One region of the Paenibacillus sp. TAF43_2 genome, then DNA from elsewhere that is predicted to be linked to it. Evidence: riboswitches for the same ligand, from Rfam matches in the RefSeq annotation. Region 1 holds a riboswitch; each other region holds the start of a gene.
What was found. Region 1 has a riboswitch for cyclic di-AMP ahead of AB4Z17_RS02525 (NAD-binding protein). Riboswitches for the same ligand answer to the same signal wherever they lie in the genome.
Positions count from the first base shown of each region.

Region 2: it holds a riboswitch for cyclic di-AMP, as region 1 does, so the genes downstream of both, AB4Z17_RS24465 (C40 family peptidase) here and AB4Z17_RS02525 (NAD-binding protein) in region 1, are expected to answer to the same signal.
Region 3: it holds a riboswitch for cyclic di-AMP, as region 1 does, so the genes downstream of both, AB4Z17_RS15030 (TrkH family potassium uptake protein) here and AB4Z17_RS02525 (NAD-binding protein) in region 1, are expected to answer to the same signal.

Region 1 is NZ_JBFRDK010000006.1:625-14,290, forward strand. It holds gene AB4Z17_RS02480 (aldolase catalytic domain-containing protein) at 1-917, opposite strand, end outside; gene AB4Z17_RS02485 (GTP cyclohydrolase II) at 1,163-1,909, opposite strand; gene AB4Z17_RS02490 (DODA-type extradiol aromatic ring-opening family dioxygenase) at 1,941-2,705, opposite strand; gene AB4Z17_RS02495 (winged helix-turn-helix transcriptional regulator) at 2,853-3,176, shown strand; gene AB4Z17_RS02500 (histidine kinase) at 3,247-5,568, opposite strand; gene kdpC (potassium-transporting ATPase subunit KdpC) at 5,573-6,181, opposite strand; gene kdpB (potassium-transporting ATPase subunit KdpB) at 6,213-8,246, opposite strand; gene kdpA (potassium-transporting ATPase subunit KdpA) at 8,265-9,944, opposite strand; gene kdpF (K(+)-transporting ATPase subunit F) at 9,963-10,040, opposite strand; gene AB4Z17_RS02525 (NAD-binding protein) at 10,164-10,562, opposite strand; cyclic di-AMP (ydaO/yuaA leader) riboswitch at 10,681-10,851, opposite strand; cyclic di-AMP (ydaO/yuaA leader) riboswitch at 10,943-11,141, opposite strand; gene AB4Z17_RS02530 (hypothetical protein) at 11,581-12,009, shown strand; cyclic di-AMP (ydaO/yuaA leader) riboswitch at 12,056-12,217, shown strand; gene AB4Z17_RS02535 (hypothetical protein) at 12,221-12,646, shown strand; gene metE (5-methyltetrahydropteroyltriglutamate--homocysteine S-methyltransferase) at 12,721-13,666, opposite strand, start outside.
Region 2 is NZ_JBFRDK010000144.1:293-6,024, forward strand. It holds partial or broken gene AB4Z17_RS24455 (phytoene desaturase family protein) at 1-531, shown strand, start outside; gene AB4Z17_RS24460 (chromate transporter) at 603-1,790, opposite strand; gene AB4Z17_RS24465 (C40 family peptidase) at 1,925-2,401, opposite strand; cyclic di-AMP (ydaO/yuaA leader) riboswitch at 2,405-2,539, opposite strand; gene AB4Z17_RS24470 (MATE family efflux transporter) at 2,775-4,127, opposite strand; gene AB4Z17_RS24475 (phosphoesterase) at 4,206-5,105, opposite strand; gene AB4Z17_RS24480 (carbohydrate ABC transporter permease) at 5,130-5,732, opposite strand, start outside.
Region 3 is NZ_JBFRDK010000060.1:5,669-12,551, reverse strand. It holds gene AB4Z17_RS15045 (succinate dehydrogenase cytochrome b558 subunit) at 1-556, opposite strand, end outside; gene AB4Z17_RS15040 (LysR family transcriptional regulator) at 861-1,769, shown strand; gene AB4Z17_RS15035 (potassium channel family protein) at 1,871-2,533, opposite strand; gene AB4Z17_RS15030 (TrkH family potassium uptake protein) at 2,552-3,892, opposite strand; cyclic di-AMP (ydaO/yuaA leader) riboswitch at 3,983-4,188, opposite strand; gene AB4Z17_RS15025 (CPBP family intramembrane glutamic endopeptidase) at 4,434-6,062, shown strand; gene uvrC (excinuclease ABC subunit UvrC) at 6,028-6,883, opposite strand, start outside.

The sequences.
Region 1 (13,666 bases):
TCTACGCCTTTATCTTTGTCTGCAGAATCACGAAGCGCCATAGCGGAACGTGGATGCTCATCCAAAATACCTGTAATCATGTAAGGAATGATGTAACCCCATTCTTCCTTCTCGCGAAGCGGAACCATGTACTTCTCGATCATATCAAGGACAGGACGGATGTTGTATTTCGTGTTTTGAAGCTCGGATACCAATAGCTCCGTGTTGCAGTTGCCCGCTGCGCGGCCCATGCCATAAACAGATGCATCAAGCAGTTCAACGCCATGTTCTGCTGCTAGCAGCGTGTTAGCAAATGCAAGCTGCAAATTGTTGTGTGCGTGAACGCCTAGACGTTTGTTAGGCAAATGCTGACGGAACTTGTCAACGAGGTAGCTCATATCGCTTGGTTTCAAGCTGCCGTAGGAGTCAACGACGTAAACAACGTCAACAACGCTCTCATTGATAAGCTGGAAGGCTTCAATAAGCTGGTTCTCCATTACGTTAGAGAGAGCCATAATGTTAATTGTCGTTTCGTATCCGCGATCATGGAATACTTTAACCAGCTCAAGCGCTTTATCTACATCTTGGATGTAGCAAGCAACGCGAATCAGATCAAGCAAGCTCTCGCTGCGCGGCAAAATGTCGTTCTCGTCAACACGACCGATATCAACAAGTGCGGAAAGCTTCGTATTTCCTTTGTTAGGGATAACTTTTTTCAAGAAATCATCATTTAGAAAACGCCAAGGTCCTGCACTTTCAGCACCCTTAAGCAGTTTTGGAGAGTTTTTGTAGCCGATTTCCATATAATCGACGCCGGCTTCGTTCAAGCTTTGGTACAAATGCTGAACGAACTCGACACTAAAATCCCAATTATTTACGAGTCCGCCATCACGGATCGTGCAGTCAACAATTTTACAGTGGCTTGTTTTTGATTGCATGCTTTGTTACTCCTTTGATGTGAACATGAGTTCATTTTATCTCATCATACTTGAAAAGAAAGAGGAACGCAAAATAATTTTGTCGTTTTATGGTTAATTTAGAAGCAGTTTTGTCTACTCTGCAAACACCTTCTAGGCCAGCGATAGGACATCTACTTTGACTATTATGACCTATGTTCAGACAAAAAAGCCGTCTCAACGAATTAACGAAGAAACCGGCTTCTTTGGCTGCTTTCACAAATAAATTATTTAACAAGCGTTTGAGGCTCTTGTCCATAATGACCCGATCGCTTCATTTTCGTTTGGATATATTTTTCATTATAAGTAGAGGAATTGCCCCATAATGGCACTCTTCCCGCCACGTTCATGCCAGATTTGCGCAGTGCATCCACTTTCCGCGGATTGTTGGTAATAATCGATACCGGGTGCTTCCGCAGCAGCTTCAGTACAGCAATTGCATCACTATAATCGCGTGAATCATCTGCGAAACCAAGCTCTGTATTCGCATCAACCGTATCGAGCCCATCCTCTTGAAGCAGGTAGGCAATCGCTTTACTGAACAAGCCGATTCCACGGCCCTCATGATTGGCTAAATAAAAGAGCGCCCCCGTGCCGTGCTCTATTATGATCCGCATCGATTGCTTTAACTGAAAACCGCAATCACATCTTGCGCTTCCGAAGATATCGCCTGTATGGCAGATGCTGTGCATCCGAATTAGCGCGTCTTCATTATTTTCAAAATCGCCATATACGAGAACGCTTGATTGCTGCAGATCCGCATAAGAGAAACGATTTAAATCATCAACGAGCTGCTCGGGAGACAGCTCCTCGCCTGCTTCTTTGCGGAGCCAGCTATACCAATGAAAAATCTTAGTTTCTCCGTCAAGGTCGACGGGAAGCTTCACAGGACCGATCACATAAATGTCATCATTGCCGCTTTGCGTTCGTTTTAGTTTGTTCTTAATAAGTGCTGCTATATTAGGTTTAATCATGCTAGTTCACCTTCTCTAAAAGTATACGCAATTAAAATTGCATGCATAAGTAGCTTAGCGTACCAAATTCATAGCTTCGATAAATGACCTTTGGAGCTGACTCCTGGCTGCCGCTTCCTAAAGCTATATATAATGGAACAAAATGTTCTGCACGGGGTACTGCCATTTTAGCATGTGGAGCAAGCTGTTCATACTGAAATAGCGAATTTGTATCGTGCTTATTCATTTTTTCTATTAGCCAATCATCAAACTGGACAGCCCAGCTCTCCGGCTCCTTCTGTCCCCAGTTTACAGCACGAAGATTATGAACGGTCACGCCGCTGCCAATGAGCAAAATATTTTGTGAGCTCAAGCTGCGCAGCGCCTCGCCAATTCGGAACTGCTCCTCCGGAGCACGATATGGATTTACAGAAATCTGCACGACAGGAATATCTGCCTTCGGGAACATATGCTTAAGCATCGTCCATGAGCCATGATCCAGTCCTCTTTCATTATCATATGCTACCTGAATATTATTTTCGCTCAGCAAATGGCCAACATGCTCAGCGACTCTTACTGAGCCTTTAGCAGCATATTTGATCTGGTAGAGCTCATCAGGAAAACCATAAAAGTCATAAATCGTTTCATATTCATCATCCTTGGATGAAATCGTAACGATGTCCGTCTCCCAATGCGCCGTGAAAATAACGATCGCATCCGGCTTTAGACTGGCACCTGTTTGTTTCAGAAATTCGCTATATTCATTTTGCTCGACAGCGAGCATCGGTGATCCATGTGCTAGAAATAAAGGATTCATTGCGGTACCTCCTTAAATTCACTTACTATTTGTAACTAATTATAATTTTATAACTAAAGATAGTCAAGTAATTAACAATATCCAAGTGTGCTTGTATAAATAAGATATTGGAGTTATACTTATTAGAAGTAAAAAGAGGTGATGCGCATGGATCAAACTAACCTTTGTCCCCGTTTTCAGAAGGGAATGGAACTTATAAGCAAGCGTTGGACCGGCCTTATCATATTCCAGCTTTTGTCCGGCCCGCAGCGCTTCTGCGCCGTTCAATCCGCCCTTCCGATCAGCGGCAGATTGCTGTCAGAACGTTTCAAAGAGCTTGAGAATGAAGGTATTGTCGATAGACATGTTTACCCTGAAATACCTGTACGCATAGAATATTCATTAACGGAAAAAGGCCTTGCTCTTGAGCCGATTATCCGTGAAATACAAGTGTGGTCTCAAGACTGGATTGAACCGATAACCAAAGTCTAATCCAGCCTACAAGCATAAAAGGGATTATCTGCTCAGCGAGGTTTAAGCGCTGACTAGATAATCCCTTTTTTTAATGTTTATCCGTAATCCGGTTCGCCACAATGAGCATATCCATATGACGGCCGGATTGCAGCAATTCACGGACGATATTGCCGCGAAAGCTTGCATACCACGCCTTTCTGCTAGGCTGCCCGACGATAAGCTGCGTTGCTTTGATGCGATTGGCTGCCGTTAGAAGTGTACCTGCAATATGCTCCCTGCTCTCCGCTTTGGACATTTCAAATACTCCGCCAAGCCTCTCGGTCAGCTTCATCAACAGATCACGCTTATTGATCGCCTCGTCTGTCCAAGGTGCGCCATCCTGCACATGATGCACATGCCACTGCGCCTTCAGCCGATACGCAATGCGGAAGCCCCGCCGAATAAGCCGCTCTGCGTCCACGAGAATATCGATGCCAACAAAGATGACCTCTCTTCGGCGCAGCGTTCCACGCAGCGTCTGATTGCGATCCCATGCTTCAAGCCGTTCATCCACATCATCAGCAAGCTCGCGAAGGGCAAGCTCTCGCAGCGCAATTAAATTGCCTGTCGTAAAAAAAGCACCAAGCGCTTGTTCCACTTTAGCTTTGGCATATATTTTCCCATCTCTCATACGCTGCTGCAGCATTTGCGGTGTCACGTCGATCAGCTCTACTTGATCTGCCAGCCTTATGATCGCATCGGGTACCGTTTCTCTAACACGAACGCCAGTAACCTGTTCAATGGCGTCATTCAAGCTTTCAATATGCTGTACATTCATCGTCGAAACAACCGATATTCCCTTCTGCAGCAAATAAATGACATCCTCATAACGCTTCTTCCTCAAGCTGCTCGGCACATTCGTATGAGCTAACTCATCCACCAGCACAACATCGGGATTTCTGCTAACTATCGCTTCAACATCCATCTCTTCGAGCTGAGTACCTCGATATTGAATCGTTTGCCTAGCGATAATCGGCAGCTCTCCAATCTGCTTCAATGTATCCTCGCGCCCATGTGTTTCCACGATGCCAATAACGACATCTATACCTTTCTGATACATCATGTTCGCTTCAGCAAGCATCCGATACGTCTTACCGACGCCTGGCGCCGCCCCGATATACAGATTGAAGCTGCCTCTTCTGATGGATTCCATTTGCTGCTCGCGCTCATCTGGGGAGAACCTTCGAAACAACGCTTTTCGAGAATCACTTCTTTGCTTAACAGGCAAAATCCGCTCGCCTTCTTGCTCTGAGCGGTCTGCCATAAGAAATAAATCGATCTGCCTCAGCTTGCGCAGTACGCTGTCAACAATCGAGCCCTGTTTGAGCTGCTGCCATCTGCTCTGCTTGGAATGGCCCATAACGATGCGAGTAACCTGGTGCTCCTCCGCATACCTTACTAGAGCAGACGGCAAACGACGGCGGCTTTGCAACGGCAGCTCCTCAAATGTACCCCCTACTTTAACGGTAAGCTTCTTTATTGAAGCTTTAAAAGCATGCTCTTCCTTGGTCAGTTTTTTTTGCGGCTCTTTAAAGGAAACGACTACGACATCTCCATTAAGCCTGCGGGCAATTTGCTGTCCTCTTCTTACATATAAAGAGCCGTTCCAATGATATTGTGCGGTAACCAGAATACGCTCGGAAGCACCCGACGGACCCGTGAGCCCCATCTCCTCCCGATGCTTCTCCAGCGACTCATTGACTCCCTCTGCGACGAGCCGCAGCGACAGCTCTCGCAGCACCGCAAGATTTCCCCGAAGGGAAATTGCAGGATCGGGCTTTACGCCAAGCGTTCCATCCTCAAACCGCTTTAGCATCGTTTCAGGCGATACATCAATCAGCCTAACCTCATCAGCAAGCTCAAGCGTATGAGCAGGAACGGTGCAGCTCGGACGAATCCCCGTCCATTTGAGAACAGCCTGATCTACACCCTCGAGCTCATACACATTGATTGTCGTAATAACGCTTATGCCCTTGCCAAGCAAAAAAATAATATCTTCTAGCCGCGTTTGAAACATTGCATCTTCTCGATTGCGATGGGCTAGCCCATCGATGAGCAGCACCTCAGCGTCCCTCTTAACCAAAGCATCCAGATCAAGATCCTTTTGCTCTGCACCATCCTTCTGCCAATGGATGCTTGGCACACGCTCGAAAGGTTCAATCAATTCGAGCGTCTCCGGACTCTGCGGCCTAGGAACCGCACAAAGAACAACATCAATGCCATCTCGCTTCAGCTCTGTTCCTTCTCGCAGCATATGATACGTTTTGCCTGAACCGCTTACCGCTCCAATGAGTATTTTCAGACGTCCTTGATGCAGCTTTGCGATGGAGAGCAGCAGCTCCTCTGGCGTTTTCTTTTTCAGTGGAGCCATATGGCTATTCCCCCAACATTTTTGACAATGCGATATTCAGCTTCAACACATTAACCCGTTCGTCACCGAAAACGCCTAAATCGCGTCCTTCCGTATTTGATTTAACCAATTGCTCAAGCTCTGCTGGCGATACGCCGGTCAGCTTGCTGATTCTTGCGATCTGTACATCAGCCGACTGTGGCGTAATATGCGGATCAAGGCCTGAGCCCGAGTTCGTAATTAAAGCGATCGGCAGCTGGGAAACCGGTACATCTGGATTTTGTGCCTTCCAAGCTTCAATCGAAGCTTTGGTTCTTTCGATTAAAGCTGGATTGGATGGTCCAAAATTGTTCGATCCAGAACCGGCAGCATTATAGTCAATGCTTGATACACGTCCTTGAAACCATTTCGGATCAACAAAGCTTTGGCCGATCAGCTCTGAACCAACGACTTGGCCGGAGCTATCCTTTATAAGGCTACCATTCGCTTGCTTAGGGAACAGCAGCTGAGCTGCTCCCGTGCTTGCAAGCGGATAAATAATGCCGCAAATAATCATAAATATGATGCTGATTCGTAAAGGTATCATTAAAGACGACAACTGAAATCGTGAAGCGTTTTTCGCTTGTTCATTCATATAGGTAAGCCTTCTTTCGTGTATGGTTATATTAAATCCATAAATGCACTGCAAAGTCGATGAGTTTAATGCCAACGAACGGAACAATGACACCGCCCAGACCATAAATGAATACGTTGCGGCTAAGCAATTTGGCTCCGCTCATCGGTTTGTACGCTACGCCTTTAATGGCAAGCGGGATAAGCAGCGGAATAATAATGGCGTTAAAAATAAGCGCCGACAGTATAGCAGACAATGGAGAGCCTAAATTCATAATATTTAGAACGCCCATCTCGGGAATGGCAAGCATGAACATCGCTGGAATGATTGCAAAATATTTGGCGATATCATTAGCGATACTAAAAGTCGTCAGTGCCCCTCTTGTCATAAGCAGCTGCTTGCCTATAGCAATGACTTCAATAATTTTGGAAGGGTCCGAATCCAAATCAACCATATTGGCAGCTTCTTTTGCAGCAATCGTCCCGCTGTTCATAGCAAGACCCACATCCGCTTGGGCAAGTGCAGGAGCATCGTTTGTACCGTCACCAGTCATCGCAACCATTTTTCCTTCGGCTTGTTCACGGCGTATAACCGCTATTTTATCTTCCGGCCTACTCTCCGCAATAAAATCGTCGACTCCCGCTTCATGTGCGATGGTTGCTGCAGTAAGCGGATTGTCTCCCGTACACATAATCGTTTTGATGCCCATTTCACGCAGCTGATCGAATCTTTCCTTCATTCCTGGCTTAACGGTATCCTTCAAATAGATAACACCAAAGATTTGGTTATCAACAGCTACTGCGAGCGGTGTACCGCCTAATGTAGCAATCGTATTCGAAATATTATCCAAATCGGATGGGATGGTTCCCCCCTGAGAAGCTACCCACTTCCGAACCGCATCGACAGAGCCCTTCCGAACTCGGCGGCCGTTTGCCAGATCAATACCGCTCATTCGCGTCTCTGCTTTGAATTCAATAAATTCGCCGCCTTCCGCAAGTGAAGCATCATAGCTTAAGCCCTGCTTCTTCATCCATTCAAGCACAGATCGGCCTTCAGGCGTTTCATCCTTAAGCGAGCTAATAGACGCCCAACCCGATAAAGCTTGAAGATTGCTGCCTCCGACAGGGACAAGCTCGCTTGCCATCCGGTTGCCGAACGTGATCGTTCCTGTTTTATCCAAAATCATCGTATTAATGTCGCCTGCTGCTTCAACAGCCTTACCTGACATAGCCAGTACATTAAACTGAGTTACTCTATCCATCCCAGCAATGCCGATTGCTGATAATAATCCGCCGATGGTCGTCGGAATCAAACATACGAGCAGCGCGATTAATACTGGAATTTCTAAGTGGATACCCAAATAGTCAGCGATTGGTGCCAACGTAACGACTACAATTAAGAAAATAATCGTTAAGCTAGTCAAAAGTGTATTGAGCGCAATTTCATTAGGCGTCTTCTGACGTTTCGCTCCTTCAACAAGGGCAATCATCCGATCGATGAATGACTCCCCAGGGTCACTCGTCATGCGCACTTTAATTTTGTCACTCACAACCCTTGTACCGCCTGTAACCGAGCTGAAATCTCCTCCAGCTTCTTTAATAACTGGCGCCGATTCACCTGTAATCGCTGATTCATCTACGGAAGCCAGCCCTTCAATGACCTCGCCATCACCAGGAATCATCTCACCTTGGGATACGATGAAAATATCGCCTTTGCGGAGCTCCGTTGATGATACGACTACGATAGAGCTGCCGACGAGCTTATTGGCGCTCATTTCCTGCTTAGATTTTTTGAGCGAATTGGCCTGTGCCTTGCCCCTGCCCTCTGCAATGGCTTCAGCAAAGTTAGCGAACAGCAGCGTGAAAAGCAGGATGAAAAACACGGTAATATTAAAGCCTATGCGTTCTTGAGAATTAAAGTAATTTGGAAAAATAGTCATCAGCAGAACGATAACCGTCCCTACCTCGACAACAAACATAACTGGATTTTTCATCATCGTAACTGGATTTAATTTCACAAAGCTATCGATGACGGCATGTTTAACCGCATCTCCCGACAGTAAATTATTCTTCTTATTTTTATTCATTATCGTTCACCTCATCCGTTAGCGGAGTGTCAAATATTCTGCAACCGGCCCAAGCACGATGACCGGCAAGAAGGTTAATGCACCAATTAAAAGAACAGTACCAATTAGTAATATAGTGAAAAGTCCATTATCTGTACGGAACGTCCCGATTGTTTCTGGAACAGGCTGCTTGCGAACAAGAGAACCTGCAACCGCAAGCATCGCAATCATCGAAATATAACGGCCGGTCAGCATGACTAGCCCAGTACTAATATTCCAGAACGGCGTATTGTCGCCTAATCCCTCAAAGCCGGAGCCATTATTCGCTGCCGATGACGTATATTCGTAAAGCACCTGGCTAATGCCGTGGAACCCTGGATTCGTTATCGCCCCGTGACCCAAATCCGTCATAAAAGCGATGGCGGTGGGCACCAATATAATGAAGGGATGAACTAGAATCGCTATCGCTATCAGTTTCATTTCTCGCGGCTCTACTTTTCGTCCCAGAAACTCTGGCGTTCGCCCAACCATCAGCCCGCATATAAACACAGCTAGTATGGCGTACATGAGCATATTGATAAGCCCTACTCCCTTGCCTCCAAAGACGACATTAAGCATCATTTCAGCAAGCGGGACCAAGCCGCCAAGCGGTGTAAGCGTGTCATGCATATTGTTGACGGTACCCGTTGTCGCAGCGGCTGTTACCGTTGTGAACAGTGCCGATTGCGCGATACCGAACCTTACTTCCTTGCCTTCCATGCTTCCTTGAGTAGCGTCGATTCCTAGTGCGCTCATAGCAGGATTGCCTGTTTTCTCCGATGTGTAAGCAAGGCTTAGAAACACTAGAAACAGACACATCATGGCGGAGAATACAACCCAGCCCTGCTTTTTGTTTTTAGCAAAAAGCCCAAATGCATAAGGCAGCGAAGCCGGCAGCGCCCACATCGACAAGATTTGAATCACATTCGTTAATGGATTTGGGTTTTCAAATGGATGAGCCGAGTTCACTCCAAAAAAACCGCCGCCGTTTGTGCCCAAATGTTTGATGGATTCAAGCGAAGCTACAGGACCGATTGCAATTTGCTGCATGGCTCCCTCAAGCGTTTTAATTGTAAATGTTGGATCAAGTGTTTGCGGCACCTGAAGAGCGACAAGCACTAGCGTGATAATAAAGGAAATCGGAAGAAAAATTCTTGTGTGTGCTTTTACAAAATCCTCGAAAAAGTTGCCGATCGTCGTTCCTTTACTCGTAATCCCACGAACAAACGCGATGGCAACAGAGAAGCCCGTCGCCGCTGACGTGAACATCATCATCATGATGACCGCCATTTGAGAGAAATAAGATAAGGCGCTTTCCCCGCTGTAATGCTGAAGATTCGTATTGGTAATAAAGCTGATGACTGTATTGAAAGTCAGTGTAGGCTCCATGGCTGCCATGCCATTTGGATTAAACGGCAGCGCATTTTGGAACCGCAATATCAAATAGCTGAAAGCAACTAAAATTAAATTGGTTGCAACAAAGCTGAGTGCGTATATTTTCCAGCTCATGCCCTCTCTTTTTTTGAGACCAATAAGCTTAAATATAAATCGCTCCGTCCCTCCGAATACTTTGTCTAACCGATTGTGTTCATTGGAGAACACATGATAGACGTAAGTACCAAGCGGCTTAACTAACAATACAAGAACGGCAATGACGATAAGCAATTGTAAAATATCCATCTTGTAAATCCCCCTCTATTAAAACTTCTCCGGATGAATTAACGCATAAATCAGATAAACGAAAACAAATACAGCCGCTATCGCTATGACAGTCATAGGCCTTCGCCCCCTGTTTTCTCAATAACACTGGAGCACCAAGTTAAAAATCCGTAAAATAAACCGAAGCTAGCTAACAACGCCCCGAACATATAAAAATCCTGCATGTAAACCCCTCCTGCATTATTTGTTGCTTAATAGAAAACCGACTTCACCGGTATGAGAGAATACGATATGATCCGCTCCGAGCCCCTTGTAAATAGCCCTTGGATTCCACTGCTGTGTGATGACGTAAATGGACTTTGAGGTCCAAGCTCTGCAGCACTGTACAAAGCGGCAGCTAAGCGCCAAGCTGCTCTCGAATATAAATACCTCGCTAATGTTCATCGAAGGAACATTCCAGCTTTGACGATCATTCGAATTGATGTACAAAACATTGCTGATACCCTGCTTGCGAAGCTGTTTTTCTTCCTGTTTGCTATTGGTCAAAACGATAAATTTTAATTGATGAAACTGCAAAGTTCGTATGAATGATTGGCCAGCCTCGTTTAGACCAGCAACAATAATATGCTCTTCCTGCAACCGAATTCTCCTCCATATGGTAAAAAAGGCAACAAAAAAGAAGCCTTGGGATAAGAGGAACTTTTCCCGCGGCTTCTTTGCCCGCAGCAGAATAAGCCGCGGGAAGCACGATGGCTGTTGCCTCTCTCGAGTACACTTACGAGGTTAGCTGTCGGATTCGGGCCTTGAGAGTTGCCCTACGCTTGATCATTTTCAAGCGATTCACCCCATGAAGCGAAGTCGTGATTACACACGAATCGTTCGTTGGTTCCCCCGTTCCTGCTGCTGCAGGACTCAGCGTTTTCTTACATTTTGTAGCAAATTAAACTTTTTTGGGCACAAAAAACCACAGAGGTCTATGACACTCTGCGGTCGAAGTTAATCGATCACAAGCTTCATCATTCCTCTCTCGGTCCACGCTTACGAGGTTAGCTGTCGGATTCGGGCGGTGAGAGTCGCCCTACTTTGACCGGTATCCATGGCACCTGTCAAAGATTCACCCCTGCTCTGCGTTTGTTCGACTCTCACATCGAACAGGCGCATCGCGTCATTATTGGTTCCCCCGCTTCCGCTTTCACGGAAACTCAGCGATCAGTAAATCGAAACTTATTTATAAATCCTGTATCGAATATTACTCCTCGCTATAAATACTGTAAAGGCAGCCTGCTGCCTAATTTAGCCAGTTTCAGCCTTGCAGAGCGATTCGCAACGCTTACATTCATTTCGATCTCTCGATATCTCACTATTTCTCAGTTTTACTCTTGTTTTCAAAAATAGTGTTCATTCCCTTTCTAACGATTTTATGCGTGAATAATCAGATTTCTCTATAATCGAGAATGGAAGAGAATAAACGAGTATTTCGAAGAATTACCCTTTTTTTACTGGCATAACGAATGGATTTCTTTTAATTTGGCATATGGCTGCCTTTTCACGATATACCACAGTTTTACAATAATTCATTTCGGGTTTACCATAGACGGCAAGCCAATATGGCTGAGTATTGTCGGTGAATTATTCAAATCGAGGAGAGATCTCATTGATGTCTACACCAGTTGAAGTACCCTTGCCAAGCTTGGAAAATCATCCTGCTGCCTTGTTTGAAATTAAACGAATTCAAATGTTTGTGCTGCCGGCTTCCATGCTTGAATCTAATGGTTACCGTGTTTGCCTAAGGATCTCCACTGCTTATGGTCATGGCTGGAGTGAGCTGTTTATTAAAAAATCCGAGAAGCCTCGCGACTGGATCAGATGGAGCAGTATGCTGCTGAGATTCATCGGCACTCTTCCTCTTACTTCTCCTTTGGTTATTCAAACAGATCCAATGATGAAGGACGAGCGTATATATCATTTGTTTGCAGCCGCTGCTTTGCATATAGAATCCATTCATTACACTTTTCCAAACTGTGAATATGACCGTGAAGAGCATACTTTATTTAAACAAGCTGTCTCCTATGCATCGTTATTTTAAGCAGTTCTGATTTACAGATGCGCTAATGAAGGGTATAATTAAGAGTAAACTATTTACGCTGAATTTTTCGAATGAAAAAGCGGGGGAACCATCGCGATCGATCGAAATCGATTCGCAAGGGGTGAATCCAGGGATTTGTAACCCTGGTAGGGCTTTCTCTCTAGCCCGAATCCGACAGCTAACCTCGTAAGCGAATAAAGGAGAGATGTATATGTTGACAAATTGTGCACGAAATCTGCATCTTTTTACGGAACAGACCCCTTATTTATCTGTCACACGAATCGAGCTATTCGTCATTCCTGCTCTTGCCGTCGATTCTGCAGGCCACCGGGTATGTCTTCGTTTAACAAGCAATCAGGGCTTCGGCTGGAGTGAACTATTTGCCAGCGACACAGAAGAGCCCATTGACTTAGAACGATGGAGCGACCTGCTTCAGTCTTTTATCGGCAGCATTCCTCTACCACCTCTTAACCAGTATCACTATGACAAAACGGATCAGGATGGGCGCGTTCTCGACTTATTCGTCTCCGCCGTCAAGCATGTCCTAGCACAATCCGCCGATGCAGCCCCGTACAGCAACGACCATGAAGAGTCTGTTTTGCGTCAACGTTCCGTCTCCTACATCTCTTTGGATTAATTTCGTTCATAAGAAAAAAAAAGGCAGTCCAGAACAGATAACCTAGTTCTGGACTGTCTTATTGTATTTAGGGTTTAAACCTTCGCTAATGCAGCACGCTGCTCTCTGACTTGGTAAGTAGCCAGCATCATGTTGCGCAGTGAAGCAACCGTTTCCTCCATTCCGCGTGTTTTTAAGCCGCAGTCCGGATTGATCCAGAAGAGCGTAGGATCTAGCACTTTAATGGCGCGCTCGATCATGCTGACCATTTCTTCCACGGACGGTACACGCGGGCTGTGAATGTCGTAAACGCCCAAGCCAATGCCTTGGTCATAGGTGTTCTCCTCAAAGCTATGAATCAGCTCGCCATGGCTGCGCGAGGTTTCAATGGAGATGACATCCGCATCCAGCGCAAGAATGGAATCGATAATATCATGGAACTCACAATAACACATATGTGTATGAATTTGTGTTGTGTCACGCACAGCTGAAGTCGATAGACGGAACGCATGCACGCCCCATTTTAAATAAGCATCCCAATCACTGCGTTTAAGCGGCAAGCCTTCTCGCAAAGCTGGCTCATCAACCTGGATCATTTCGATGCCTGCAGTCTCAAGCGCCTTTACTTCCTCTGAGAGTGCAAGCGCAATTTGGTATGCGACCTGCTCGCGTGTGATATCGTTGCGGACAAATGACCAGTTCAAAATCGTAATCGGACCCGTCAGCATCCCTTTTACCGGACGGCTTGTCAGCGACTGCGCATACACGCTTACGGTTACTGTCATTGGTTCAGTAAATACAACATCGCCATAAATGACCGGCGGCTTTACGCAGCGGGAACCATACGATTGAACCCAGCCGCCTTTTGTAAATGCGAAACCATCGAGCTTCTCTCCGAAAAATTCGACCATGTCCGTACGCTCAAATTCACCGTGAACGAGGACGTCAATGTTAAGCTCTTCCTGGATTTCAATCCAATTTTTAATTTTATCGTTGATAAAGGAAGAGTAGTCCTGTGAGCTGAGCTCGTTTTTTCTCCAT
Region 2 (5,732 bases), on a different contig from region 1:
CATAATTTCTTCTTCTCTGAAGATCCAGATAAAGAGTTCAACGATATATTTGTCGAAGGCAAACCTACAGATGATCCAACAGTGTACATCGGGGTTTCAAGCAAAACCGATCCAGGACAGGCGCCGCAGGGCAAAGAAAATCTATTTGTGCTTACTCATGTGCCGCCGCTCAAACCTGGTGAAAGCTTCGAGTCACAGAAGGCGGCTTACAGAGACCTAGTTCTGAATAAGCTCGAACGTATGGGACTAACGGCGCTGAGACAGCATATTGAGTTTGAATATACCTTCACTCCAGATGATATCCAGCAGCTTTATGGTTCTAATGGCGGTTCCATCTACGGCATTGTAACGGACCGCAAGCTTAACGGCGGCTTCAAAATTCCAAGCAAAAGCAAGCTGCTCGATAATCTTTATTTCGTTGGCGGATCAACGCACCCCGGTGGCGGCGTCCCGATGGTCACTTTATCCGGACAACTCACCGCTGACCTCATTAAAGAGCAATTGAGCATTGCTGCAAAATCCGTCATGTAGACAGATTAATTCAAATAAAAAACCTCTAATCCGTTATCGCGGATTAGAGGTTTTTATCTATTGATTAATTATTAAATAAGTTCAAGGACCATTCCGCCTAATGCGCCAGCCACAACAATCATCCAAGGTGGTAGCTTCCAAAAAACAAGCATAATAAACAATACGGCAGCCAAAATAAAATCACCGGACTCTACTATCGCGCTAGTCCAAAGCGGATCATACAGTGCAGCAAGCAATATGCCAACTACAGCGGCGTTAATGCCAACTAATGCACCTTGGATTTTTGAGTTATTTCGCAACACATTCCAAAACGGCAATGTTCCAGCAACGAGAAGAAATGCCGGCAAAAAAATTGCTGTAGTTGCAACAATGGCTCCAGTTAATCCACCAGAAAGAGTACCAAGATAACTAGCGAATGTAAAAAGTGGACCAGGCACAGCCTGCGCAGCGCTATAACCTGCTAAAAAATCCGATTCATTAACCCACCCGGTAAAGACAACTTCATTCTCAAGCAGCGGCAGCACAACATGTCCGCCTCCAAACACCAATGAGCCTGCACGATAATAGCTATCGAACATCGCTATCCATTCCATATTTCCCCATTGCCTTAGAAATGGCAAAACAATAAGCAGCGTGAGAAATATAACGAGGCAGGAGATTGCAAGGGAACGGCTAATCCGAATGTTCAAATCAGGAGTACCCTCGACTGTTTTCTTATGATATAACCATACCCCGATCAGCCCTGCTGCAGCAATAATGATCACTTGACTATAGACCGTTTGCCAATATAACGTTGCCGCAGCAGCGATGACTGCTATCGTAGCTCTGTTTCGATCCGGTGTTAGTTTCTGTCCCATCCCTAGAATGGCATGAGCAACGATGGCAACCGCTACAATTTTCAATCCATGAATCCAGCCTGTGTTTCCAAGATCAAATCCTTGCAGCAAAAAAGCAAAGGCAACTAATGCAATGATCGATGGCAGTGTGAATCCTAACCAAGCCACTAGTCCGCCCAATAACCCAGCCCTAACTATCCCTATACCGATCCCAACTTGACTGCTGGCTGGCCCGGGTAGAAACTGACATAAAGCAACGAGGTCTGCATAACTTCGTTCATCCATCCATTTGCGGCGACGAATATACTCATTGTGAAAATAACCCAGATGGGCTATCGGACCCCCAAATGAGGTAAGTCCTAGTTTAGTTGATACAGCTAGTACCTCTACTAAAGATGCGATTGTTCCTCTTTTCAATCCTATAGCCTCATTCCATTACTCATGTTATTTACATTGTAAGCTTGCGAATTATTGGCTTACAACCCTTTAACAAATACTTAATAAATGGTTACATAAAAAAAACCACCTCGTAAGGTGGTTTTTAAAATCATTACGCTTTATTTAGACTCCATCATCGCAGCAAATGTATCTTCCGTTACGACACGCCTTGCTGTTACATAACGTTTTGCATAATAAGAATCGTTAAGGTTTGTAATTGTAACCCCTTTGCTTGTAGAAGAATGAGCAAATTTCCCATCCCCAATGTAAATGCCCGCATGAGAAACGCCTTTGCCGCTTGTGTTGAAGAACACAAGATCACCCACGCGTAGTTCATCTTTATTAACCTCTGTGCCTGTGTCTGATTGCGATTGCGATGTTCTAGGCAGCTTTACATCAAATTGATTAAAGATATGCAGAATAAAACCCGAGCAGTCAAACCCTTTGCTCGTTGTGCCTCCCCATTTATAAGGAGTTCCAACAACCTCGCTTATGGAATCCGTAAGCACAGACTTGGCCGACTTATCTGCAAGCACGCTTCCTCCTCCAGTAAGCAGCAGCAAGCAGGATAACAATAAAATAAAACCCTTCTTCAAAACAACTTCTCCCTTCGGTGCCTACGAGGTTAGCTTATGGGTTCGGTTGAAGATCCCTATGCTTAAAAACATACATTAAGCAATTCACCCTGGGTGGTTCCCCCGTTTCCGATATACAGAACTCGGCATGTCAATAAACCTTATAGTATCGTTAAATTCGATTTTTTTTACCATAATCCTGCAATTGGTTTATTAGAATACTTTCATTTTTCTTCAATATTATTATTTATTTAGCTGTTCACTACATGATTTTTGTCAAAAGTGCTGGTTTTTTTGTAATTAAAATAGATGAATTTCCAATCATATTTTCAAAATATAACGGTTTAAACACAAAAAAAGAGTATCCGTATTTTCATACAGTTACTCTTTCTAGTTAAGCAAGTTTCGCCAAAATATCGACCTTTTGCCAAGAACGTCTCCTCCATCTGTAGAGCATCAGTAAAGCTCTTATCCATTCATCGATTGAAAAGGCCAGCCATATTCCTACCAACCCCATGTCGAACACAATCCCGAACACGTATGCCAGCGGCACACTAATCCCCCACATGGATACTAACCCGGCAGCAACTGGAAATTTCACATCTCCAGCCGCATTTAGACAACTGATAAGCACCATGTTGCAAGCCCGAGCCGGCTCCAGCATAATCGATAACAACATGAGCTGCTTGCCTAACAATATAATTTCCGCATCATTAGTAAAGAGGCTGAGCAATAGAGCTGAGAAGCTATAGATACAAATACCAAGCGCAAGAGAAATGACGAACGCCAGCTTCAAACTTTGCATACTGGATCGATAAGCATCATCCTTCTGATGGGCTCCAATCAGATGTCCAACAATAATTTGCGTTCCTTGACCTATTGCCATTGAAAAAACAAAAACAAAAGAAGTTATGCTCTGCGAATAAATTTTTGTCGTTAACGCTGTCGTACCGATCAGCGTGACTAAATATGTGATTACAACCTGTGAAAGATTATAAGAAACATGCTCACCTGCCGAAGGAATACCTAGTTTAAATATAAGGCCAATATTTTTTCTTTGAAACTTAAATGGACTAATCAAGCCAACCTTATACTCCAAGCTTCGAATACATAAAATCAAATAAGCGGTCATCCCTATGGCACGGGTTATCCATGTAGATGCTGCTACTCCTTCTACACCTAAATTAGGTAAGCCGAAGGGCTCCATCAGCACCAGATAATTCAAGGTAATATGAAGTACATTAATCCCCAATGCGATGAACATCATTTCTTTCACAATACCGCGGCATCGTAAAATAGTACCTAACGTCATGCTTATTGCTGTGATGAAGACGGAGCTGCCAACAATTGATAGATAGCTGACTCCTTCTGCCATCACATCCTCGGGCACTTTAAAAAGCGCTAAAAACACGTCGGCATAGACAATCAATCCTACGCTAGCTATTAAACCGAGCATGACATTCAAAGTAAGCGCCGTTCTCCCGATTCGATCAGCGCCATGCAAGTTGCCTGCGCCGAGCCATTGATTGAGAATGACACTTGTACCTACCGTAACAAATCCAAACATCAAGCCCACTACAACTAAAATCTGATTAGCTATCCCAACCGCTGCCACTGCTCCATCAGAGTAGCTGCTTAGCATCATCGTATCGACCGTTCCAATCAGCATCCCAAATAAAGCTTCAATAAAGATAGGCCATGTTATCGAGATGATGCTCTTTTGGCGCGGATCAACCTGTTTACTCATTCAAATTCACATTCTTCCTGTTCGTGTACTACCCTGCTGTTATCGTCAGACTACTGTTATCATGTTTGAGAGTACACCCTATCCAACAAATAGGGGTTGAGAGAATGCGCCAAAACCGCCTTCCAAATAAACTGCCGCCCTTACGTAACCTTCATCACCACGACACTTGTAACTAACGCTATTGAAACGACCAGAAGTCTCGTATAGTACATTTCCGTCTTTGCCAAACAAGGTTGCGTATTTGTACATCCGGTCCAATCCTTCACTCGCAAGCAGCTTAAACTCAATCGTCCCATCCGCTGCTTGAATCGACTCAAACCCATAGCCTGTGGAAACATAGAAGCTTCCGGATTTCATCGCTGAAGTAATACTCTCATTGGTGTTTTGCTCTGCAAGCACCATATTCCAAGTTCGTTTCTCTTGCCCATATACATGAAAATCGTCTCCGCCAAACCCCCATACTTTTCGCCCAGCTGAGAGCAGCGCATCCCATTTGTCGAACGCAATGTCGAACGCTGGATTTCCTTCGCCATTTACGATCTCGATTCCGGTGTAGCAAGGCATCGCGAGCATATCTTCAATCGGCCAATACTGCGAATAATAACGATTCGGATGTAAGAGTACGCTCATTCCCCCTTGCTTCGTGCAAAGGTCAGAAAACTGCTGATACCTTTCTACCGAAAACTCGTTTGAATAGTTGTCCATCATCGAGCGCGGAGGGTTAATGAGAAGCATATGCCTTTGCGGACTGCTAACCTCCATCGCTTCGAATACAGTCGTGATTGAACGCTTCCCTTCATGAACGGTAATGTAATCATGGTCGGAAATACCGAGGAAATCGTATTGCCCATACATCCGGTAAACTGTCTCAAGCGTTTGAGAGCCGCAAGCACTATTTGTTGTATGGTTATGGAAGCTCCCTTTCAGCCACATGCCCTCTTGTTTATCATAAGGATTTGAAATGATTATTTGTGTCATTCACTATGTTCCTCCGTTCCTGCCTTATTCTTTGACCGAACCGATCATAACGCCTTTGGCAAAATACTTCTGAATAAATGGATAAATCATAATAATCGGTGTGATGACGATAATAATTGTCGCCATTTTCAGCGAGTTTCCTGTCACCTGAATTTTGTCCAGCATTTCATATTGCGTCGATCCAGCCGCTTGCTCGAGCGTATTTCGAAGCGCATCTGCCCGGGTCAGCATTTCCTGCAGCAATGTCGATAAAGGCCGCAGATTGCTCTCTCGAACATAGAAGGCACCTGTAAACCAATCATTCCAATGCCCCACTGCGTTAAATAACGCGATGACAGCCACAACCGGCCTGCTGAGCGGCATGATCACCTTCATGAAAATTGAAAAATCATTATATCCATCAATTCTTGCAGATTCTTCGAGGCTCGGACTGATCTCTTGGAAGAAAGTCCGCATAATTATTAAATTCCATGCACTATACAATCCCGGAATGATATAAACCCAGATTGTATTCGTCAAATGCAAGTCTTTGAGCAGCAAATAGTATGGAATGATGCCGCCGCTAAACAACATGGTGAAAAAAATAAGCATGGTAAAAAATCGAACGCCTGGCATCGCTTTTCTCTT
Region 3 (6,883 bases), on a different contig from region 1:
AAATATATGAAGAGATGCGTTGAGCTTTCGGGCCAATCGTAATGCCCCAGCTGATCAGAAACGCCCAAAGGCCGTTGCTGAAGTGGAAAACAGCTGCTAATACACCAATAACATAAAGTACGAAGTAAGTAGGGTTGCTCGCAATTTGATTCATCGTTGATCCCAGTTCCTCATGGGTGATGTGGCCGAGATAAACTTGAATCCGAGTTTGATATACGTGCCAGAAAACGAATACAAAAGTAATTACCCCAGTTACCCGTTGAGCGGTAAACGCCCAGTTCCGGCCGTACTTAAAACGTCCCGTATTCGTGTTCGATTGGTAAGCGACATACAAGCCGTAAATACCATGAAACAATAGCGGGAGGTAAATGCCGAAAATCTCGAGCAGCGGCAGCACGGGCATGCTGTTAATGAGAGTTACGCCTTTGTCAAAGCCTTCAGGCCCGCGTTCAAACGCCTGGTAGTTAGTCAGACCATGCACGACGATAAATCCGCCGAGTGGAATGATCCCGAGAAGCGAGTGAAGCTTGCGCGAGAAATACGAATTTCCTTTCATGTCATTCCTTCTCCTTTCAAAACTGTGAGTGCTAGCATGCTTTTTCTTAAAATATAAGAATGTATCGGTTTCCCCTTTATACATTGCTTATATTCCAGCGCAAACGAGGTGCTGTGCAGCCAATGGTTGTCATCAGCAGTTTACGCTTGGCAAATCATTCTACATTGTAACCCCAGCATGTATGTCCGTCAACAAAACTCGACACATATTAGCCACACTTCCCATCCTACTCCTTTTAAGCTTATAATGGAATTGCTTATTTTTTATAATTTCTTATAACAAAATGACATAAGGGGTTTCATTCATGAATGAAGAGATGCATGTCTTCACCGTTATTGTGGAACAGTCCAGTATGAACAAGGCTTCCGCCTTGCTAAACCTGTCTCAGCCTGCACTTTCTCGCAAAATTGCCAAGCTTGAGCAGGACCTGGGCTCTCCTTTGTTTCATCGCATCGGAAAGCGGCTGGAGCTTACTCGAATTGGGCAATTGACCTATGAATATGCTTTGGAGCTTCGCCAGCTTCATCGCAAATATTTGCAAACCGTCTCTGAGTTCACCTCGGCTGGACATACGACCCTTACCATTGGCGCAAGCTTGACGACGCTTCAAACGACTTTGCCCGATCTCATTCAAAGCTTAACTTCTACCCATCCGGAGATCGACATTAAAGCGATTACCGGCAAGACGCATGAAATCGTATCGCTCGTGCGAGATCACAAAGCCGATATCGGCATTGTCGCCTCTAGTATTGAGGATTCAACACTGCGGTGCATTCCGCTGTTTGAGGATCATCTATCGCTCGTGGTGCCTCGCAATCAGGTCATTACCGATAAAGGCACGCTGGGTATACAGGATGTGACCGGCATGCCGATGATCTTGTTCTCCAAAGGCACTTGGTACAGGTTGTTGACCGACGAGCTGTTTGACAAATATCATCTTCAGCCGGATGTGCGGATGGAAATTGATTCGTTTGAAGCTATCCTTCGGTTGCTGCATACTTGCCGTGCTGCGACGCTCCTGCCTCAATCGTATATGCGCAATCAACTGCTTGAAGACAATGATCTTACCGTCATTCCCATTCGAGAACTTGAGGATACAAAGCGCACCACCTCGCTCATTCATGCGGATTCGGCCGCCCTCAGCCCGTCCGTTCGTCTTTGGATCAACGAGCTTGCAGCAGGCTTCCCCAGCAAAAAGGACAGCAGCTTTTAAAATAGCTGCTGTCCTTCAGCATTTCCAATATTACACTTCCAAATCCATTTCAGCCTAATCTGCTTTTTCTAATAATAAGCCTCTTCCACTACATAAAACAATTAACGGATAACGGATGCTTCGAAGTCTTCTATTTGCTCATTTGTTCCTATAATAACCATGACATCACGAAGTGAAAGGACATCCGTTGCTGTCGGTGCGATGATGATGCCATTTGGCTTATTTATGGCTACGATGCTGCATCCAAATCTAGCTCGCGGATTAAGATCATGCAATGACTTGCCATCCAAGCATTGCGGTACAGCAAGCTCGGCGATCGTATACTCTTTGGAAAGCTCGATATAATCTAATAGATTTGGGGATACAAGCTGATGCGCAACTCGAATACCCATATCGCGCTCAGGATAGACCACGCGGTCGACACCGATTTTCTCAAGTACCCGGCCATGCAGTTCAGTCAAAGCTTTCGCTACAACTTGCTTCACTTCCAAATCCTTAAGCAGTATGGTTGTCAAAATGCTGGATTGAATGTCATCGCCAATCGCGACAACTCCGCAATCAAAGTTTCTTACACCCAAGGAGCGCAGCGCTTCTTCATCCGTACAATCAGCTGATACAGCATAGGTTAGAATACCGCTCATGTCCTGAACGGCTTCCTCATCCTTATCTATTCCAAGCACCTCATGGCCAAGCTGGACGAGTTCGCGCCCTAAGCTCGAACCAAATCTCCCTAAGCCGATGATGACAAATTGTTTCTTTTTAATTCCCACTTGCAAAGTCTCCTATCCAATCGTAATTTTGCCTTCTGGATGCCGATAAAGCTCTTTCTCTGTACGAGGCCCAAGCGCGTATGCGAGCGTCAGGGGTCCAAGTCTTCCGGCAAACATGGTTAATGCAATGACTATTTTCCCAACAATGCTCAGCTCTGGTGTAACACCAACGGATAATCCTACTGTTCCAAATGCTGATGTCGCTTCAAACAATAGCTTTATAAAAGCTTGATCCTCCGTCATCGACAAAATCATCGTTACGATAATGACAAGCGATAAAGAGATCAAAGTAATCGTGAGTGCTTTAAAAATTCTGTCTTTGCCTAATCTGTAACGGAAAAGAACGATGTCCTCTCGTCCTCTAATCATTGCAAATACAGCGCCGACCAGCGTTGCAAAAGTTGTTGTTTTGATACCGCCGCCCGTCGAGCCGGGCGAGGCCCCAATAAACATTAATATAATGGTGAAAAACATTGTCGCTTGCCGGATAGCCGTATAATCAAGCGTATTGGCTCCTGCCGTCCGCGGCGTTACTGATTGGAAGAACGAGGACAATATTTTCCCGCCCCAGTCCAGTGAGCCCAATGTCTTCGAATTAGAGAATTCAAAAATAAATATGACGAGTGTCCCTACTGCAATAAGCGTCCCTGTCATCGATAGAACGACCTTGCTGTGCAGCGACAGCTTGCGGTTTTTGCGGAATTCCATCAGATCCGACATAACGACAAAGCCGAGTCCACCCGAAATGATCAGCATCATAGCTGTAATATTAACGACTGGGTCAGAGACATATAAGGTCAAGCTGCGGTAGTTCCCAAAGATATCAAAACCAGCATTATTAAACAATGAAACCGCGTGAAAGGCTCCAAAATACATCGCTTTTCCCAGCGGCATATCAAATGCAAACCTCGAAGCAAACAACACAGCGCCAACAAGCTCTATTGTCAATGAGTAAACAATTACTCGCCTAATCAAACGCACGATGCCTTCCATGCTCGTCTGGTTCATCGATTCCTGCAGCAAAAGCCGCTCACGCAGCGAAATCCTCTTGCGAAGCACGAGCGCTACCAGCGTTGCCATCGTCATAAATCCGAGTCCTCCAAGCTGGAACAAGCACATTAATATGATTTGGCCCCATATAGAGAAATAAGTTCCGGTATCAACGACAACTAACCCAGTTACACAGGTTGCCGAGGTTGCAGTAAACAGTGCATCTATAAAAGGCAATCTCTCGCCGCTTACCGATGCAAAAGGCATGGATAATAATAAGGCACCCAGCAATATAATAAGAGCGAATCCACTTACCAGAATACGCGGAGGTGACCACTTCATAACATTCCAATCAACCTTCATTCATTACCCTTCTTTTTGATTATGTCATATTGTCATTTATTGTTTTTAAGCATAAAAAAAAGCACTGGAAACTCAAGTGCTCGTGCGATGAGTCCTGTTCCAATACGCCTTCGAGGTTAGCTGACGGATTCGGGCCTGGACAGGCAGCCCTATTCAGCGGAAGAAGACGAAGCTTCACCGCTAAAATTCACCCCATGCTATCAAATGTTGAACTGCTTTGCTTTTAAGCTTGTTCATCCATCTGGATAACTTTATGGTTCCCCCGATTTCCTTAGGAAATTCGGCTATGCTATGCAATTAGTATGACGATAACGATTATAATCCCTAAGCACTCCTGATATAAAGGTGACGTTTATGACAAACAGGACGATATTAGCTCAAATTAGGGCAATGGGACGAACCAGCGCATAGCTAGCTTGCTGGACATCGTTATTTCGCATTTTTTTGAAAACAAACGGTCATTTTCATTGGATAATTTAGGGATTCATATGTTAAGGTAATAAAATGAGCTATTTATCATGAAGACAGTTGAGGTGAAACTATGATTGATTCTATTAAACCCAATGAATGGAAACGATTTATATGGGCAGCAGTTGCTTGCTTTATTATTTATGGCGCCGTACAAATCGTTCCAATGATTACAGCCATCTCATCTGGCGAAATGAATACCAAGGTCATTACGAAATCAGCGGCGGCGGATAAGGCGTCTGCATTTGTTGAAAAAGAAACAGGCTTGAAGGTGAAATCGGCTAAAGCCGTACATCAAACCGATAAAATTATGAATGGCTACTTATCTAAATATGAGCTGGTCAAATCATATACGGATAAATACGACCCTAGGTTTCCTACAGATACGTTTCAAGTTGATCTTAAGTTCATAGGCGGCGGCAGCGGATATGTTTATCTGCATATGCACAGCGGGAAAATAGTCGCTTGGAACTTGAAGCTTGAGGGTGAACAGCTGTCAGATTTAGATAAAGCAAAAGAAGCTATCGCCTTTCTAACTGCAGAAAATTTCAGCGGTACTGAATTCATAGGCGGGCAAATATTGCCTAATGGTGATTGGCAGCCCAAGCCTCCGGCAGGTTATTCCATTAAAAATGCTCATCTTAACGTATTGGTTAACGCTCTTGTCGTGAATGACCGTACGATCATTACTAAATATAAACCGGCATTCGTGGCTCCCTCCGATTACATAAACTATGTAGAGAAACAAGATAAAATAGCTGGGTACCTTACATCAATCGGTTATCTGTTCATGAGCTTCGTTTTATTCGTCTTAGCTATTATTTACTCCGTTTTATATCGAAAGCATACATCCTTTAAATACGGAATCGTATTAACGATCATTTATTTAATTACTTATACGATCATGAATTTAAACGTTCTGGATGGTATTCGGGCTACGCTCGGCGAGACGGATATGGCAGGCGCTACCGTTTCGATCACTGCCATCGTAAGTGTTCTGCTAGCAATTCCAATGGCAGGTTCCATTTATGTATCCATCGTTGCCGGAGATGGCCTCTGGAAGGCGCAGGGCCGCGCTTTATGGCCGCGCTTTGGTCAGAGAGGGTATGGCGATTATGTTTGGCGCAGCGTGGGCTTGTCCTATTTATTCGCGATCATCCTATTCGCAATTCAATCGGTTATCTTTATCGCCTTGAAGCTGTCCATTGGCACTTGGGAAACATCAGATGCCTCGCAATCCCCATACAATATGGGTATTCTTTGGCTGATGCCCGTGCTTGCTTGGGCTGCCGCAATTGGCGAAGAAGCCGTATTCCGCTTCTTCGGTATTGGACTATTTCGCAGGTGGTTTAAAAACACGTTTGCCGCTGCACTGCTGCCTACCTTCTTCTGGGCGCTCGGCCATGTGATGTATCCTTTTTATCCATCCACCACGAGATTGTTTGAGTTGATGATTATCGGGCTATTGTTCAGCTTTATCTTCGTCAGATACGGCTTCATTACAGCCATGTTCACCCACGCCATCTTCAACAGCGTTGCAGTTGGCCTATCCTTGCTCACTATTGGAACAGCACCGAACATAATCTCGGCTATTTTCTTCTCCGTGCTGCCGGTACTGATTGCATTTGTTCTAAAATATTTAAGTCACAAAAAAGAGAAGAAGCCGTCTATGACGACGACTCCTCCCCTAGAGCAGCTATAATTTGCGAAGCTAATTTATCACCAATAGATAGAGGCCGGAAGTCTTCGACTGAGGCCTCTTTTATTTTTTTGATCGAGCCAAAATGCTTGAGCAGCAGCTTGCGTCGTTTCTCGCCAATGCCCGGAATCGAATCGAGCTTCGACTCCACCATGGACTTGGCGCGCTGCTCGCGGTGGAATGTAATCGCAAAGCGATGCACCTCATCTTGAATGCGCTGCAGCAAATAAAACTCCTGGCTGTCCCTTGGCAAAGGAACTATCTCTGCAGGATCTCCAGTCATAAGCTGCGCTGTCTTATGCTTCGCATCCTTCACAAGACCGCAAACTGGGATGTATAATCCAAGCTCATTCTCAAGCACGTCGAGCGCGGCAGATATTTGCCCTTTGCCCCCATCGACTACAATCAGATCCGGCGGAGCTAATTCCTCTTTCACCACACGCTCGTAGCGGCGCCGTATGACCTCGCGCATCGTTTCGTAATCATCTGGACCTTGTACTGTCTTAACCTTGTATTTGCGGTACTCCTTGCGGTCTGGCTTGCCGTCCGTAAAGACAACCATAGCCGAAACTGGATTCGTACCTTGAATATTGGAGTTATCAAATGCCTCGATTCGGCGTACTTCATCCAGTCCTAGCCAGCCTGCAAGCGACTCTGACGCTTTAACGCTTCGTTCCTCATCTCGTTCGATGAGCCTGAATTTCTCGTCCAGCATCACCCTTGCGTTATCGATAGCCATCGTTACGACCTCGCTCTTGCGTCCGCGCTGCGGCATAAGCACCTTAACCTTCAGCCAGCTGTGCAAGGATGCAATGACATCGTCA